DNA from 3 places in the Comamonas sp. wu1-DMT genome. Region 1 is predicted to be linked to each of the others. Evidence: riboswitches for the same ligand, from Rfam matches in the RefSeq annotation. Region 1 holds a riboswitch; each other region holds the start of a gene.
The links. A riboswitch is a leader RNA that binds a small molecule or an ion and turns the genes downstream of it on or off. The one in region 1 is predicted to bind glycine.
Positions count from the first base shown of each region.

Region 2: it holds a riboswitch for glycine, as region 1 does, so the genes downstream of both, V8Z78_RS10195 (trimeric intracellular cation channel family protein) here and gcvT (glycine cleavage system aminomethyltransferase GcvT) in region 1, are expected to answer to the same signal.
Region 3: it holds a riboswitch for glycine, as region 1 does, so the genes downstream of both, V8Z78_RS08305 (D-amino acid dehydrogenase) here and gcvT (glycine cleavage system aminomethyltransferase GcvT) in region 1, are expected to answer to the same signal.

Region 1 is NZ_JBANEM010000001.1:151,762-154,017, reverse strand. Features, by position in the region: partial or broken gene gcvH (glycine cleavage system protein GcvH) at 1-258, opposite strand, end outside; gene gcvT (glycine cleavage system aminomethyltransferase GcvT) at 381-1,517, opposite strand; glycine riboswitch at 1,582-1,707, opposite strand; glycine riboswitch at 1,727-1,837, opposite strand; gene V8Z78_RS00665 (energy transducer TonB) at 1,926-2,256, opposite strand, start outside.
Region 2 is NZ_JBANEM010000005.1:225,223-227,478, forward strand. Features, by position in the region: gene mnmC (bifunctional tRNA (5-methylaminomethyl-2-thiouridine)(34)-methyltransferase MnmC2/FAD-dependent 5-carboxymethylaminomethyl-2-thiouridine(34) oxidoreductase MnmC1) at 1-223, opposite strand, end outside; gene V8Z78_RS10195 (trimeric intracellular cation channel family protein) at 367-1,032, opposite strand; glycine riboswitch at 1,085-1,204, opposite strand; glycine riboswitch at 1,218-1,310, opposite strand; gene V8Z78_RS10200 (fimbrial protein) at 1,841-2,256, shown strand, end outside.
Region 3 is NZ_JBANEM010000004.1:129,171-131,426, forward strand. Features, by position in the region: gene V8Z78_RS08305 (D-amino acid dehydrogenase) at 1-1,204, opposite strand, end outside; glycine riboswitch at 1,376-1,475, opposite strand; gene V8Z78_RS08310 (amino acid permease) at 2,019-2,256, shown strand, end outside.

The sequences.
Region 1 (2,256 bases):
GAGCGACGGGTCGTCGCGCAGGGCTTCGTTGACTTCGACGATCTCGCCGGTCACGGGCATGTAGACATCGGCAGCGGCCTTGACGGACTCGACCACGCCAGCCACATCGCCGGCCTTGAAGGTGGAGCCCACGGCAGGCAGGTCCACAAACACCACATCGCCCAGTGCATCCTGTGCGTGTACGGTGATGCCGACGATGGCGGCATTGCTGTCAGCGGCGTTGATCCATTCGTGTTCTTTGGAATACTTGATGCTCATGGAAAGCTCCAGATGGGGGATTCAGGGGAATCGGGTGTTGTTTGAGAAAGGTCCAGCTCGCACTTTAGCGGTGTTCTGGCCGCTGTTTGGCAAACTGGCCCGTCTCATGCGCGGCGGCAGACCTAGCCGCGGTAGTAGCGGGTGGGAACGAAGGGCGTGGCGACTACCTTCATGGGCACGGGCTTGCCGCGCACCATGGCGAAGATTTCCGTATCGATGGCGGCGTAGTCGGGCTCGACATAGGCCAGCGCCACAGGCTGGTTGAGCGTGGGGCTGAGCAGGCCGCTGGTGATGTAGCCGATATGCTGTCCGTCCATGTTTTCCAGCACGGCAGGCTCGCGTACGGGAATGCGTTCCAGCGCGATCAGGCCCACGCGCTTGCGGCGCAGCGACTGAGGGTTCTGCAATTGCTCCAGCACGATGGCCGCACCGGGAAAACCGCCCTCGCGCTCGCCGCCGGTGCGGCGAACCTTCTGCATGGCCCAGTTCAGCGCGGCTTCGACCGGCGTGGTGCTGGTGTCTATGTCGTTGCCGTACAGGCAAAGTCCGGCTTCAAGGCGCAGCGAGTTGCGTGCGCCCAGACCGATGGGGGCCACCTCGGGCTGTGCCAGCAGAGCTTCGGCAAAGGCTTCGGCAGCTTCGCCGGGCAGGGAGATTTCAAAGCCGTCCTCGCCCGTATAGCCGCTGCGCGTGATGTAGAGCGCATGGCCTTGCCAGTCGAAGTAATTGCCGGTCATGAAGAGCAGTTGCGTCACACCGGGAATCAGACGCGAGAGGGCAGTGACGGCTTGCGGGCCTTGCAGGGCCAGCAGGACGCGCTCGGGCAGTGGGACGACCTCGCAGCGGCTGGCGATGCGGCTCTGGATATGAGCGATATCGGCCTCTTTGCAGGCACCGTTGACGATGAGGAACAGATCTTCGCCGCGGTTGACGAACATCAGGTCGTCGAGAATTCCGCCTTGTTCATCGAGCAGCAGGCCGTAGCGCTGCTTGTGCAGGCCCAGGTCCATGACATCGACGGGCATCAGCGATTCGAGCGCGGCGGCGGCATCGGGGCCGCGCAACAGCAACTGGCCCATGTGCGAGACATCGAACAGGCCGGCAGCCTTGCGCGTGTGCAGATGCTCGGCCATCAGGCCTTGAGGGTATTGCACGGGCATGGCGTAGCCGGCAAACGGCACCATGCGGGCACCCAGTTTCTGGTGCAGTGCAAACAGCGGTGTGGAACGCAGATCGGAAGAGGTGTCAGCAGCAGTCACAGGCAAGCGCTCCGGTGGTCAAACCAAAATGAGTGGCCATGCATGACTGGGCCATGCGTGGCGGGCTTGCCCTGCTGTCCGCTTTACCTGAGAGATTCACTGCACGCATTGCATCGGGCAGTTTGCTCCTTCGGTGGATGCCGGCGCACATACGAAATGACGGCCTGCATCTCTCTCCAGCAAGGGACGCTGCAGGTTTGCACACCTTGCAGCGCTTGTCAGTCCTTTTGCCTGAGCGTTTTGACACCGGGTTGGGGGTCTGCGCCTTCGGCGGTGCGAGGCAGCTTCAAGCTGCAGGCACTCTCTCCTGACCTTGGCGATTCTAGCGGTGGGCAAGGGGCTTGCACCACCGAATCGGATGGATTCTGGGGTTTTCGAGCACAGATCGCTGGAATTGAGCTTGCGGTCTCACTGCGGTTCTGTGTTCATGGCGGGCGTACGAGGAACATCGATCTCCTGGCGCGGAAACACCAGTTGGTAGGGTTGTTCGAAGCAGGACGTCACGGGCTGGCCCTGGCGCATGCCGGGCTTGAACTTCCAGCGTTCGAGCGAGCGCATGATGGACTTCACGATGCGGGGATCGGTATCGGCGGGCTGGTAGGCCACACGGCCGAGTTCGCCCTGGGCCGTGACTTCCAGGCGGAAGACCACCGTGGTCTCCAGCCCGTTCGGAAACCAGTGGGCGCTGATGAAAGGCGTGGTGTGGCGGCGTGGCTGCGGTTGCCGATCGAGCTGGGCG
Region 2 (2,256 bases), on a different contig from region 1:
CGGCCTTCCATGCCGCCCAGGTGACCAGGAAATTCAGGCCGAAGCCAAAGCCGGTCTCCAGGATGCGCCACTGCGCTGCATCGGCCCAGGCTGCTGGCAGGTTGCAGCCACCGAGAAAAACCTGGCGGGCCTGGTCGAGGCCGCCGAACTCGCTGTGATAGCGATCGCCGAATCTGGAGCTGTAGGGGGTGCCATCCGGCATCCATGTGATCGGTTCAGACATGGAAAGTGAAACTACATGAGTAATGCATGGCGCAGTCTAGGTCAGAGCAGCCAGGCAAGGGCCGCCCCGCCGCGATGGCTGCGTCCCCCTCCTGCGTAGCAAGAGAGGGGAAAGGCGCGCAGCGCCACAGGGGGAGCTCGATCTTATTCCCAGCGCTGCTGGTACGAAAAAACCGGCAGGCGCCATTTGAAACGAATGGCGGCCAGACGGAAGGCCAGACCGCCGGCAAAACACACGATGGTGCTGATATTGGGGCTGACATCCAGATAGCGCAGGCCCAGGAACATCAGGCATACGGACAGCGACACGCTGGCATACAGCTCGCGGCGGAACACCACGGGGACCTGGTTGCAGAGCACATCGCGCAAGATGCCGCCGCTGATGCCGGTAATCATGCCGGCCATGATGATGACGATGGTGGGGTAGCCCAGCTCCAGCGCGGTATTGCAGCCGATCAGCGAAAAGGCGATCAGACCCATGGCGTCCAGCAGCAGAAACACCTGCTTGAGCCTGTGCATATGGCGTGCAATCACGGTGGTCAGCAGACCGAAGCTGATGACCAGATACACATACTCAGGGTGCTGGGTCCAGCCGATGGGGTAGTGGCCCAGCACCATGTCGCGGATGGTGCCGCCGCCCAGGGCAGTGACAAAGGCGATGACGACGACGCCGAAGATATCCATATTGCGCCGGCCTGCGGCGAGTGCGCCGGACATGGCTTCGGCGGTAATGGCCACCAGATAGATGACCAGCATGACGGTGAAGTTGGAGGCCTGGAACGAGTCCAGCAAAGAGACGGAAGGAAGCATGAAGGCACTTGAAAATAGACCAGCCACTCACATCGGCGGGAGTGTCCGGCTTGCCTCTCCCGCTGTCCTTTTACCTGAGAGTTGCGCATGAGCACCTTCGCGGTGGACATGCTTGCCCCTTCGGTGAGCCCTGCAGACTTGTGGTTGCGGGCTGCTCTCCAGTTGGCGATATCCGGGTCTTGTCAGACCCACCTGCGGTACTTATTGCCTGAGCGATTATGGGAGTTTGCGCCTTCGGCGGGAACCCTCTAAAGGCTCCGCTCTCCCGCGGGATGGGCGCGATTTTAGCCAGTTTCAGCGACTTTATTCGGGTTAATACCTGTATTGGTGTGCTTCTGCGGCCGCCGGCGCAGGGTGCGCAAGGCCGGTCCGACCCCGCCATGGCTCGCGCAAGCCCGCGTTTTCGTCTGTGAAGCCGTCTGCAATAACAAGCGGTGCTCTCGAAGAGCTCGCTCATTCTTCAGGCGTTGACAGACTGCTTAGGGACGACACGAACCTGTCGCGGCACGCAGAAGCGGCCCTTTGAGCCGGTACGTGGCGGTCATGCAATTCGAACAGCTTGTGTGGAGCGTAAAACAGCTGTTAAGGACAGGCGGCGTGCAGCAACTGGTGTTGGCGATTGCTGCCGCTTCGGTATGGGGCTGTGAGTGACTCAGGTCAGCCTGAAGCCGACCTGATTGCAAGCCTGAGTGGGGAGAAGTTCAAAACTCGGTGAGAGCCGGCTCACGCCAAGCTTTTAAGAAAAATCCTAGAAATCGCCATATGAACCACAAATACCATGCTCAGAAAAGGTATTTGTGGAATTTCAATGGCAAATCAACGATTTCGAAAACGCAAATTGATGCCAGTCATTTTGCGATTCTTGTGCACTTCGTCTCTTGTGGCTGCATCGATGACAGCACAGGCTCAAGACGCCTGCACTATCAAGCTGGAAGGCGGTCAGACAGTTTCGACGGTTGACTGGTGGCTGGAGCCGTGGGAGACAGGGTCTTTTGATCCCTCGGTTCCGCCGGGAACAGTTATTTACTCGAAGTCCGTCAGTGCCTCAGGCCCCGACGGGTTCGTCAAGTGCAACAGGAAAATCGGCCGAACTCTTTACTCCGTCGCGACCAGTAGCCAGCCGGATGGCTTTGAAACCTTCAAGACTTCCATCGCTGGCGTGGGGATCCGAATCAGGGGCGGCATCAATATAAATAGTTGGTGGCCTCAATCGCGATATGACGA
Region 3 (2,256 bases), on a different contig from region 1:
GCACGAGGTCGCCGACCATGTCGGCGGTGACGGCCGACAAGGTCCAGCCCAGATGGCCGTGGCCGGTGTTGTAGAACACGCAGGGCTTGTTGTCGGGGCCCACGCGCGGCAGCATGTCCGGCATCATGGGGCGCAGGCCAGCCCAGGGCACGACGCTGCGCGTGCTGACACCGGGGAAGCACTGCTGAACCCATTCGATGAGCGGGCGGATGCGGTCGGCGCGGATGTCCTTGTTGAAGCCGTTGAACTCCGCCGTACCGGCAACTCGGAAGCGATCGTCGCCGAGGCGGCTGGTGACCAGCTTGGTCTCGTCGTCCAGCAGACTCACCACGGGGGCTGCGGCGCGGCTGGCTTCGTCCGGCAGATTCACCGTGATGGAATAGCCCTTGACCGGATAGATGTTGACGCTGTCGCCGAGCTGGGCGGCCAGGGCGCGGCTGGCCGTGCCTGCGCAGACCACCATGGCGTCGAAAGTCGAGGTCTCGGTTTCCAGGCCCTGGCGCACGGTCACGCTGGCCTGCTTGCCATTGCTGTTCACCGACACGATTTCCTGGCCGTAGCGGCATTGCACGCCCAGTCGCTCGCAGGCGGCGGCAAGGCCGCTGGTGAACTTGTGGATGTCGCCCGTGGAGTCGCTCTCGGTGAAGTAGCCGCCGTAGAAGGTTCCGGACAGGGTCGGCTCTATGGAGCGCATCTCCTGAGGTGTCACGGCGCGGCGCTCCAGACCGCCTTTGGCCAGCAACTGGGAAACCTTGCCCGCATGTTCAAAGCCTGCTCGGTCGCGGTAGATATGCAAGATGCCTTTTTGCTTCAGATCGAAGTCAATGCCTTCGCTGGCCGCCCAGTCAAACAGGTGCTCACGTGCCGCAATCGCCAGCCTGGCGGTCTCCACGGTGTTTTTCTCGTAATGGGGGATGGCAGCGAGAAACTGGCAGAACCAGGAAATCTTGTGCCAGCTGGGCCTGGGGTTGAGCAGCAGCGGAGCATCGCTCTTGAACATCCACTTGAGGCCCTTGACGATGGTGGACCAATGGGTCCAGACCTCGGCGTTCGAGGCCGAGAGCTGGCCGCCATTGGCGAACGAGGTTTCCATGGCGGCATAGCGCTGCTTCTCGAACAGGGTGACGGAAAATCCGCGGCGTGCGAGGGCGTAGGCGGTGGTCACGCCCGTGATGCCACCGCCGATGACGGCGATTGTCTTCATGATTCAGATTCCAGAAACGTCAAGGGTGGAGCCCGTGCGCAACATGCGCAGCGAACGCCCCCTCTGTTCTGGACCTGAGAGATTCACGAGGCAGGGCCTTGCGGCGCTGCTCGCTTGCTCCTTCGGTATGCCCGGCGGACGATGACGTCCGGACATTCTTCAGAGTGTGTGAAAGCGATGCCGATCCTTTGGCCTGAGAGTTTCCGGGGCGGTTGCTCCTTCGGCGCTGCATGCGCCAAGTTTGCGCTGCAGTCTCTCTCGGCATCACCGGGCTGAGAGCCTGTGGGCAAATGTAGGAAGAATGGCGGCGCCTGGATATACGGGTTTTCTAGACTTCTGCGCCAAGGCTCAGCCATGGCTGCTCATGTCGGGTCCATGCTATTTGATAGCGCCTGCCGCTTATCCTTCAAGGGAATATTGATTATTTGTCTATGAAAATGAATTTATTAAAGCGCAGTGTGCTTCTAAATTCATAGCGATAGACGCTGTCAAGTGCCGCCGAGCAGCCCCAGAGTCAGCCCCTGCATTGGCATGGCGGGTCATGGTCGGCGGTGGATTTGGGCAAAATATCGTCTTTGCCTGTCAATGGGCCCGGCGATATCACCGCTTTGCCATTGAAGCACCCGACTGGGGTGGCTGCCGATTCAGGATGCAACTGGCCTATCCGCCATGGCGTTCTGCTGTCATGGCTTCGTTCCTTTGTCCTTGTTGCCCGCGACCGTCATGGTCGCCTTTTTGCGTTGCCTGTCGCAGCGCCTGCGGGATGGTTGGGTGTTTTGTCCGGATGGGCGCAAACCATTACAACAAGACATTTATGTCCCAACCCAACTCAAGCCAGCAGCTCGCGCCGACTGGTGATGGTGACGATAACCAGCCCCGCTTGCACCGGGTGCTCAAGCAGCGCCACCTGAGCATGATCGCCATTGGCGGCGCCATCGGAACGGGCCTGTTCGTGGCCTCCGGCTCGGCCATCGCTCAGATCGGCCCCGGCGGTGCCGTGCTCACCTATCTGCTCATCGGCATCATGGTGTACTACATCATGACCAGCCTGG